3 regions of the Rhizobium sp. N324 genome follow, and region 2 is predicted to be linked to each of the others. Evidence: riboswitches for the same ligand, from Rfam matches in the RefSeq annotation. Region 2 holds a riboswitch; each other region holds the start of a gene.
The links. A riboswitch is a leader RNA that binds a small molecule or an ion and turns the genes downstream of it on or off. The one in region 2 is predicted to bind thiamine pyrophosphate.
Positions count from the first base shown of each region.

Region 1: linked by a shared signal. The riboswitch ahead of thiM (hydroxyethylthiazole kinase) and the one ahead of thiC (phosphomethylpyrimidine synthase ThiC) in region 2 are both predicted to bind thiamine pyrophosphate.
Region 3: linked by a shared signal. The riboswitch ahead of AMK05_RS34705 (YkoF family thiamine/hydroxymethylpyrimidine-binding protein) and the one ahead of thiC (phosphomethylpyrimidine synthase ThiC) in region 2 are both predicted to bind thiamine pyrophosphate.

Region 1 is NZ_CP013634.1:264,778-268,043, reverse strand. Features, by position in the region: gene AMK05_RS28905 (ABC transporter substrate-binding protein) at 1-202, opposite strand, end outside; gene AMK05_RS28900 (DUF1349 domain-containing protein) at 436-1,020, shown strand; TPP riboswitch at 1,175-1,271, shown strand; gene thiM (hydroxyethylthiazole kinase) at 1,320-2,123, shown strand; gene thiE (thiamine phosphate synthase) at 2,120-2,755, shown strand; gene thiD (bifunctional hydroxymethylpyrimidine kinase/phosphomethylpyrimidine kinase) at 2,752-3,266, shown strand, end outside.
Region 2 is NZ_CP013632.1:264,371-267,636, reverse strand. Features, by position in the region: gene AMK05_RS24975 (ABC transporter ATP-binding protein) at 1-515, shown strand, start outside; gene AMK05_RS24970 (hypothetical protein) at 583-855, opposite strand; gene AMK05_RS24965 (GNAT family N-acetyltransferase) at 946-1,392, opposite strand; TPP riboswitch at 1,529-1,660, shown strand; gene thiC (phosphomethylpyrimidine synthase ThiC) at 1,754-3,266, shown strand, end outside.
Region 3 is NZ_CP013630.1:4,323,323-4,326,588, forward strand. Features, by position in the region: gene AMK05_RS20785 (ArsR/SmtB family transcription factor) at 1-41, opposite strand, end outside; gene AMK05_RS20790 (SDR family NAD(P)-dependent oxidoreductase) at 145-915, opposite strand; gene soxR (redox-sensitive transcriptional activator SoxR) at 1,059-1,523, opposite strand; TPP riboswitch at 1,786-1,899, shown strand; partial or broken gene AMK05_RS34705 (YkoF family thiamine/hydroxymethylpyrimidine-binding protein) at 1,890-2,006, shown strand; gene AMK05_RS20800 (ABC transporter permease) at 2,018-2,824, shown strand; gene AMK05_RS20805 (ABC transporter ATP-binding protein) at 2,821-3,266, shown strand, end outside.

The DNA of each region.
Region 1 (3,266 bases), on a different replicon from region 2:
AGCTCTTGTCGAAGGTGTAGAGCGTTTCGAAAATATGCTGCGTGACGATGCCGACAAGATCGGCCGTCGACGACATCGGATCGAGCGTCGGCGGCTCGCCGATCGTCGCGACATTGATGACGCCGCCCTTTTCCTGGGCAAAGAGGGTCGAAGGCAGGGCGACAAGCGCAGTGCCGAGCAGGAATGCGACAAGCGTTTTCATGTGATGGCTCCCCTTCAGTTCCACAATTATGTAATTCATCTTTTTGTAACAGAATAAGAGATGAAGTGGTGGTGTCAAGCGGAAGCCGCGGATTATATCGTGGGACGAGGATCAGGATGGCGAAAGCGGACCGTATCACCGGCTTCGGCTGGCCACCTGCGCAAAGGCTGCGCATGATGCGGGCTGAAGAATCGGCAGCGGCAGCGGCAGAGCGTCAATAAGGAGAGGGTGGAATGAACATCGATTTCAACGGTGGAAAATGGCTGAACGAACCGGCCAGCTGGCGCGTGGACGACTCCGCCCTCACCCTGACCACCGGCGAGAAAACCGATTTCTGGCGGGAAACCTATTACGGCTTCACCCGCGACAGCGGCCATTTCCTCGCCTTTCCCACGCTCGAGAGCTTCACCGCCCAGATCCGCATCCAGGGCGAATTCCGCACCCTCTACGATCAGGCCGGCCTGATGGTGCGCCTCGACGAAAGCCGCTGGGTCAAGACAGGCGTCGAATTCACCGACGGCGAAGCCTTCCTTAGCACCGTCGTCACCGACGGCAGGTCCGACTGGTCGGTGTCGCAACCCTTCAAGGAGCTGGAGGATTTCCACATCCGCGTGACCGTCGCCAACGGCGCCCTGCGCATCCAGGCCTCTCGCGACGGCAGCTTCTGGCCGCTGCTGCGGTTAGCGCCGTTTCCGGTTGCCGAGCGCTACGAGGTCGGGCCGACGGCCTGTACGCCGGAACGGAGTGGGCTGAGGGTGCGGTTTTCCGAGTTTTCGATCAGGCCGGCAATTACGACGGATCTGCATGATTTGAGCTAAGAGCTGGGCGATGCTCAGATTATCTTAGAGCCAACCGCAGCAACGTTAACGCAGAACCGCAGCAGTCACGCTGCCCGCTTGCGTCATGTCCGATCAGTCGCAGGACAGTCATTTTCGAGATGACATCCGCGCCGTTCTCTGCGAAAAAGAGCGCGATGAGAGACAGGGGCGCCCGTCGACAGACGGGCTGAGAAGCACCCTTCGAACCTGAACCGGATAATGCCGGCGGAGGGAGTCGCTCGGGGTCGCGGCTCACCGCACGAATGACCCCGTGCCCGCCCCCGCCTGAAAGGGGCAACATGCAGACTAGGACCACACCAGGAGCCATGCTGACGGCGATGCGCGAAAAGCCGCCGCTCGTTCAGTGCATCACCAACTATGTCGCCATGAATGTCGCCGCCAATGTTCTCTTGGCCGCCGGCGCCTCGCCGGCCATGGTGCATGCCGCCGAAGAAGCAGGCGAGTTCGCCGGCATTGCAAATGCGCTGACCGTCAATATCGGCACGCTGTCGACGCAATGGATCGACGGCATGCGGGCGGCGGCGAAGGCGGCGAACTCGGCCGGCAAACCCTGGGTGCTCGACCCGGTCGCCCACTACGCCACGGCTTTCCGCCGCGACGCGGTTGCCGGTCTGCTGGCACTGAAGCCGACGATCATCCGCGGCAACGCCTCCGAGATCATCGCGCTCGCCGGCGGCGAGAGCCGCGGCCAAGGTGTCGACAGCCGCGATCCGGTCGAGCAGGCCGAAGATTCGGCGCGATGGCTGGCTGAGCGCCAGCAGGCGGTCGTCGCCGTCACCGGTGCGGTCGATTTCGTCACCGACGGTGAAAAGGCGGTGCGCATCACAGGCGGATCGGCCTTGATGCCGCAGGTCACCGCGCTCGGCTGCTCGCTGACCTGCCTCGTCGGCGCCTTTGCCGCCACAGCACCCGAAGATATCTTCGGCGCGACGGTCGCGGCACTCGCAACCTTCGCCATCGCCGGCGAAGATGCCGCGCTCGGTGCGGCCGGGCCCGGCTCCTTCGCCTGGCGTTTCCTCGATGCGCTGAACGCGCTCGACGGCGAAACGCTCGATGCCCGGGCAAGGATCTCGGTCGCATGAAGCTCTTCGATCTGTCGCTCTATCTCGTCCTCGACCCCGATCTCTGCGCCGGGATCGGCATGGTCGAGACCGCGCGGCGTGCCGTTGCTGGCGGCGCGACGATGGTGCAGTTGCGCGACAAACATGCCGGCACGGCCGGGATGATCGAGACCGGACGCGCCTTGAAACAGGCGCTTGATGGCACCGGCGCACGCCTCGTCGTCAACGACGATGTCGAGGCGGCGATTGCCATCGGCGCCGATGGGTTGCATATCGGCCAGGAGGACATGGATGCGGTGAGAGCGCGGGCGATGATCGGCCCCGACATGATCCTCGGCCTGTCGGTCGAAACCGCGGCGCTTGCTGCTGCCGTCGATCCCGATCTCGTCGATTATACCGGCGTCGGGCCGGTGTTTGCGACGCCGACCAAGGCCGACCACAAGCAGCCGATCGGTTTTGACGGTCTTGCCAACCTGGTAAAGGCCTCGCCCGTGCCCTCGGTTGCCATCGGCGGGCTCAAGGCGGAGCATGTGGCCGAAGTCTTTGCCGCAGGCGCAAGCGGGCTTGCCGTTGTCTCCGCCATTTGCGGCGCGCCGGATCCGGAAGCCGCCACACGCCGCATCGCCGCAGAAATTCGAAAGGCCCGCGCATGATCCGCAACGTCCTCTCCATCGCCGGCTCGGATCCCTCGGGCGGCGCCGGCATTCAGGCCGACCTCAAGGCCTTCTCCGCCCGCGGCGTCTACGGCATGGCGGTGCTGACCGCGCTGACAGCGCAAAACACCCAAGGGGTCACCGGCGTGCATCTGGTGCCGCCCCCCTTCGTCGCCGATCAAATCAAGGCCGTCTTTGCCGATGTGCGCGTCGATGCGGTCAAGATCGGCATGATCGCCAATGCCGGCATCGCCGAGGCCGTCGCCACAGCCCTCGACGCAGCTCTGGCCGCAGCACCGGCCGACCGCCGCGGCATCCCCATCGTCATCGACCCCGTGATGATCGCCAAGGGCGGTGCCGCGCTGCTGGCACCCGAAGCCGTCGATGTGCTCAGCCGCCGCCTGCTGCCGCTGGCGACGCTGCTGACCCCGAACCTGCCGGAGGCCGCCGCCCTGCTGCATCAGCCGGTGGCGACGAACCGGGCGGAAATGGCGGCGCAGGCCGAACAGCT
Region 2 (3,266 bases):
CCACGACGATCTATGTCACCCATGACCAGGTCGAAGCGATGACCATGGCCGACAAGATCGTGGTCATGCAGGGCGGCAAGGTCGAACAGATCGGCACGCCGCTGGAACTCTACGATCGTCCCCGAAATACATTCGTTGCGGCCTTTATCGGCTCACCGTCGATGAATCTGCTGAAGGGCCGCTACAAGGCCGATGGTGCGATCTTCGTCACCGAGACCGGCGACGAGATCGCGCTCGGCTTTAACCCGCAGGCGTCCGAGGGGCAGGCCGTACTTCTCGGCGTGCGGCCCGAGCACCTGTCGCTCAGCCCAAGCGGCCTCGACACGACCGTCAGCGTCACCGAACCCACCGGCCATGAGACGATGGTCTTCCTGCGCTACGGGTCCGGCGAGCTTGTCGCGGTGCTGTCCGACCGTCACGATTTTAAACCGGGGCAGGTCGCGACGATCGCCGCCCGGCCAGGAAAGCTTCATCTTTTCGATGCGGAATCCGGCAAGACATTGCGACCGGATTGAGCGGGCATCGCTTCAAAGGAGCCGCGAGGAGCGGGTCTGAAAGATCGCGACGCGCTCTAGCGGCGGCTCAGTTCAATTTCAGCTGCAAAATCAATTGTGCTGGAAGATCGTTGGCTATTGTCGACCCGTCGGTTTGGGCAAAGGCCATTTCGCCCTCCTGCCATGCATCATATTCCATGTCGATCCGTATCCCGCCGCGCTCAAGGACAGCCCAGGAGAAATCGAGGCCGCCACCCTTTCGGACGGACCAGCCGGCAGCCCCCAGCGTTTCGATGACCGCTCGCCAGCTTTCTTCCGATAGGCCGGAAAGATAAATCCGATCAGACATGCCCTCTTTCATCCCACAACGAGACGGGGTCCACGTGGAATATCGGGGTCACGAGCCTCGAACCCATCCACCCGGATATGTAGGCCAATACAGCCCGAACCGCTACGCACTCGATTTGGAGTAGAGACCAAGGTTGTTGCCGACGGCGAATCCGCAACCCTGATAAAATTTCGACAAAGCACCGTCCCGCTGTGAGACCAACCAGACGCTGTTGCATCCTTCGGCCTTTGCTGTTTCGGAAACTGCCGACAGCAGCGCCGTCCCTATTCCCCGACCCTGCGCTTCAGGCAGCACCGAAAGCTCATCCAGATAGATGACCGGACCGGCATGGCGCCGCTGCCGTATGCCCAGCGCGATCCCCAGCACCTTGCCTCCGTCAATGGCCGCAAGGGCAATGGATTTGGGCGTTTCGAGCACGTTGTTTACATTTTCAATCGCCGCTTCAAGCGACCAATTCTCGTTCCACGGCGGTCCCGAATAGGCACTGACCAGCACACCGGCGGCGCCACTGAGATGTTCTCGCATAAGACGTTCAATCCGAAACGACATAATCCACCTGACGTTGAGTGAACTGACATTTGCCGCAGTTCGGCCAGTAACGCAACAGGCTCCGAGACGGGAGGATATAAGCGGAACGACAAAGCTGTAAGCTTGACACGATCCGGGACGGCGCTTTACGACTATCGGCATTCACCAGGGGGGTCCCGGCAAGGGGCTGAGATACTGCTGGACAATCAGGCTTAGCCTGTTGTGGCGCAGTGACCCGTTGAACCTGATCCAGTTCATACTGGCGTAGGGACGGTGCAAGCGCTCGAAGGTTCCGGATTCACGCGTGGAATCTGTGCCGGCGTCTTTCCATCATTCCGGCTGATTGACTGGGTCTCCAACTTACAACTTGGAGCCTCAAACCATGACCATTGCCGCAAAAAACCTCACCCCGACCGTCACCACCGGCCCGCTGCCGGCTTCGCGGAAGATCCATGTTCCAGGAGATATCCACAGTGATATCCGGGTGCCGATGCGCGAAATCAGCGTCCATCCGACCGCCGGCGAGCCGCCTGTCGTCGTCTATGATTCCTCCGGCCCCTACACGATCGACGGCGCCGAGATCCGTATCGAGCAGGGCCTGCCCCCATTGCGCCGAGACTGGGTGCTGGCCCGCGGCGATGTCGAAGCCTATGACGGCCGCCATGTCCGCCCCGAAGATAACGGCTTCGTCAGCGGCGACCGGCTGACGCCGGAATTCCCGGGGCGGCGCCGGCCGCTGCGCGCCAAAGACGGGAAAGCCGTCACACAGCTTGCCTATGCACGGGCAGGCATCATCACGCCGGAGATGGAGTTCATTGCCATTCGCGAGAATCTCGGCCGCAAGGCCAAGGCGGAAGCGCTGGTGCGTGACGGCGAGAGCTTCGGCGCCGATATTCCCGATCATGTGACGCCGGAATTCGTCCGCCGGGAAGTGGCCGCCGGCCGGGCGATCATCCCCGCCAACATCAACCACCCCGAAAGCGAACCGATGATCATCGGCCGGAATTTTCTGGTGAAGATCAACGCCAATATCGGTAATTCCGCCGTCACCTCGTCGATGGCCGAAGAAGTCGAGAAGATGGTCTGGGCTGCCCGCTGGGGTGCCGATACCGTCATGGATCTTTCGACGGGCCGCAACATTCACAATATCCGCGAATGGATCATCCGCAATTCGCCGCTGCCGATCGGCACGGTGCCGCTTTATCAGGCGTTGGAAAAGGTCGGCGGCATTGCCGAGGATCTTAGCTGGGAAATCTATCGCGATACGCTGATCGAGCAGGCCGAACAGGGCGTCGACTATTTCACCATCCATGCCGGCGTGCGGCTGCATTACATCCCGCTCACCGTCAACCGCGTCACCGGCATCGTCTCGCGCGGCGGTTCGATTATGGCCAAGTGGTGCCTGCATCATCACCGTGAGAGCTTCCTCTACGAGCATTTCGAGGAGATCTGCGAGATTTGCCGGGCCTATGACGTCTCCTTCTCGCTCGGCGACGGCCTTCGCCCCGGCTCGATCGCCGATGCCAATGATGCAGCCCAATTTGCCGAACTCGAAACGCTCGGCGAGCTGACGAAAATCGCCTGGGCCAGGGATTGCCAAGTGATGATCGAGGGGCCCGGCCATGTGCCGATGCACAAGATCAAGGAAAACATGGACAAGCAGCTCGCCGTCTGCGGCGAGGCGCCCTTCTACACGCTGGGACCGCTGACGACCGATATCGCCCCCGGCTACGACCACATCACCTCCGGCATCGGTGCGGCGATGATCGGCTGGTTCGGCACGGCCATGCTCTGCTACGTCACCCCGAAGGAGCATCTCGGCCTGCCTGACCGCAGCGACGTCAAGACCGGCGTCATCACCTACAAGATCGCCGCCCATGCCGCCGACCTTGCCA
Region 3 (3,266 bases), on a different replicon from region 2:
TCCTGGCCGGTCATCCCCGGCTCCGGTTTGGGCAACGGCATTCGATATCTCGGAAGGGAGGCGATGTGGTAGATCAGCACAATAGCATATTCCCACAACCGAATTGGTCAATAGTGATGAAATGCCAAAAAAGGTCCAAGTAAATCAGCAGATAAGCTGGCCGCCATTGATCTCGAGGACTTGGCCCGTAATGTATCCGGAGAGAGAAGGAGCCGCCAGGAACAGATAGGCGGGCGCGCAATCCTCCGACGTGCCGAGCCGCTGCAGCGGGATGGATTTCCGGGTCTGCTCGAGCTTTTCCCTGGAGGAATAGCGCTCGTGGAAATCCGTCTCGATCGTTCCCGGCGAGACGCAGTTGACGCGGATGCCGTCCGGGGCAAGCTCGCGGGCAAGCGCCTTGGAATAGGTGGCGACGAACGCCTTCGAGGCCGAATAGATCGAGGAACCGGGGCTGCCGCCGGTCAGCGCCGAGATCGAAACGGTGTTGACGACGGCAGCACCCTCGGCCGCCTTCAATGCCGGCAGCAAAGCGCGCGTCAGCGCCACCACCGATGTCTGGTTGAGCCGGATGACCGCCTCATATTCCGCGTCTGTCAGCGTGGCAGCCGGGAAACGGCCGAGCATCGTGCCGGCATTGTTGACGAGCACATGCACCTTGTCGAAGAAAGCGAGAACATCTTCGGCAAATTGCGCCGCCCCGCCGGCGGCGGAGAAATCGGCATGCAGCAGCAGCGCCCGTCTTTCCGATTCGGCCGTCAGCAGGAAATCCGGCAGGTCCCGCCCCGGCTTGCGCCCGGTATGGACGATGACCTTCGCGCCGCAATCCAGAAACTGCCGAGCGACTTCGAGGCCGATGCCGCGGCCGGCGCCGGTGACGACGACATTGCGATTTTCGAACAGTCTGGGATGAAACACGAAGCCGTCCTCCTCGGTTGCGTCACTCGCCCTTAACATATGAGCACCGCGACCGAAAGAAAGGCAGGCAGCGATCTTTCCGGCAGCTCGGTCTTTCCCGAAGAGACGCGGCCTCTCCCTGAAGCGACTGGTTCTCCCGAAGGCTAGTTTTCGGTCTCCAGCAGCCGCGCACCCGGTCCTTCCTTGCCGAGCCGGTCGCACGGATTGCGCAGCGGACAGCTTTCGATCGACAGACAGCCGCAGCCGATGCAGCCGGCCAGGCGGTCGCGCAACAGGCTCAGCCGACTGATTCGTGCGTCGAGATCGTCCTTCCATCGTGCCGACAGCGTCTGCCAGTCGGCGGCCGTCGGCGTGCGCCCCTGCGGCAGGGACTGGAACGCCGCCTGGATTTCCGCAAGCGGAATGCCGACCCGCTGCGCCACCTTGATGATCCCGAGGCGGCGAAGCACGTCGCGCCCGTAGCGCCGCTGGTTGCCGCGGGAGCGGATGCTCGAGATCAAACCCTTGGTCTCGTAGAAATGCAGCGCCGAGACGGCCAGGCCGCTGCGCTCCGCCACCTCGCCGACTGTCAGGAGCTTGCCGGGCGGCGCTGCCGGAATCCTATCCATCGCCTCTTGACCTCAATATTAGTTGAGGTTTTATAACCCTTGCGCCTGCAATCGTAAAGCCCGATCGGACGCCCGCCGGCGCACGCCGATATCGCCGCCTGAGACAGCAAGCTGCGGTCCCGTTCCCGGCAGGTACGGGCCCACCGAGGAACACCCGGGCGGGACCTCCGCTCGGGTGTTTCCCTTCATAAGATCCATTCCAACCGAGCGGACGGGTTTGCAATTTTGCGGTTGCGGGACGAAAACCCGGGTGATAGTTTCCGCCGAAATACAGGGGAGCTCCGTATTGCCGGGGCTGAGATGCGAGGTGCAAGCCTCTGGACCCTTCAAAGCTGATCTGGGTAATGCCAGCGGAGCGAGGTTCAGATGTTCTCAGACGCAGAAGTGTCACTCTATCCGATGCCGGACAATGTCGTCGGCATCATTCTCGATGCCGTCAAGGCGCTCGATCCCTATCGCGACCGGCTGCGCATCGAGGCCGAAATCAAACGCTGATGACACTGCCACGACCTTTGGATTCGCGCCTTGCCGCGCTCAGCGCCGCCCTGTACCGGGCAATGCCCGCCTTGCTCGCGGGCCTTGCCTTTCTGGCGGCATGGGAACTCTATGTCGGTCTTTCCGGCATCAAGCCCTCCATCTTGCCGGCGCCTTCGCGCATCGTCCTCCAGGGCTGGCTGAACCGCGCGGCGCTGACATCAAACACCTGGCCGACGCTCGGCGCCACGCTTGGCGGTTTTGCCCTGTCGCTGGCCTTCGCCTTCGCCGCTTCGATCCTCATGGACTTTGCGCCTTTCATGCGCCGGGCCTTGCTGCCGATCTTCATCGCCAGCCAGACCCTGCCGCTGGTGGCGATCGCGCCGCTTGTCGTCCTCTGGTTCGGTTTCGGCCTCCTGCCGAAGATACTGCTGGTGGCGCTCGTCACCTTTTTCCCGCTGCTCGTCGCCCTGCTGCAGGGCTATGAATCGACCGACCGCGACATCGCCGAACTCCTGAACTCGATGAAGGCGAGCCGCTGGCGCATCTTCCGCCTGGCGCGGCTTCCCTCCGCGCTGCCCTATTTCTTCGCCGGCTTGAGAATCTCGATCACCTATGCCGTCGTCGGCGCGATCTTTGCCGAATATGCCGGCGCCGCCAGCGGCCTCGGCATCTATATTCTCAACGCCAAGAACAATTTCCGTCCCGATCTCGTGCTTGCCGCCGTCGTCGTCAGCGCCGTGCTGACCCTCTGCCTCTTCGGCCTGACGCTGTTGATAGAGCGCCTCCTGATGCCCTGGCCGCCATCCGGGGAGCGGCGCCGATGAGCGACAAAATGGTTGAACTGCGCAATATCGCGAAATCTTTCGACGGCATGCAGGTGCTGGGCGATATATCGCTGAGCGTCGCAAACGGCGAGTTCGTTTCGATCGTCGGCCCGTCCGGCTCCGGAAAATCGACGGTGCTGCGATTGCTGACGCAGGCGCTTCGGCCCGATTCCGGCAACGTGCTTTTCAACGGCGCGCCGCTGGAGGAAGCGCCGCATTCCTTCGCCTTCATGCCGCAGCGTGATGCGCTGATGCCCTGGCGCCGGATCATCGACAATGCCACCCTCGGCCTCGAGGTAAAGGGCATGAGCCGCCGCGCGGCCCGCGCCGCTGTGGCGCCTTTGTTCGAGAGCTTCGGCCTTGCCGGTTTCGAACACCACTATCCCTCCGAACTATCCGGCGGCATGCGCCAGCGCGCAGCACTGCTGCGCACCGTCGTCCA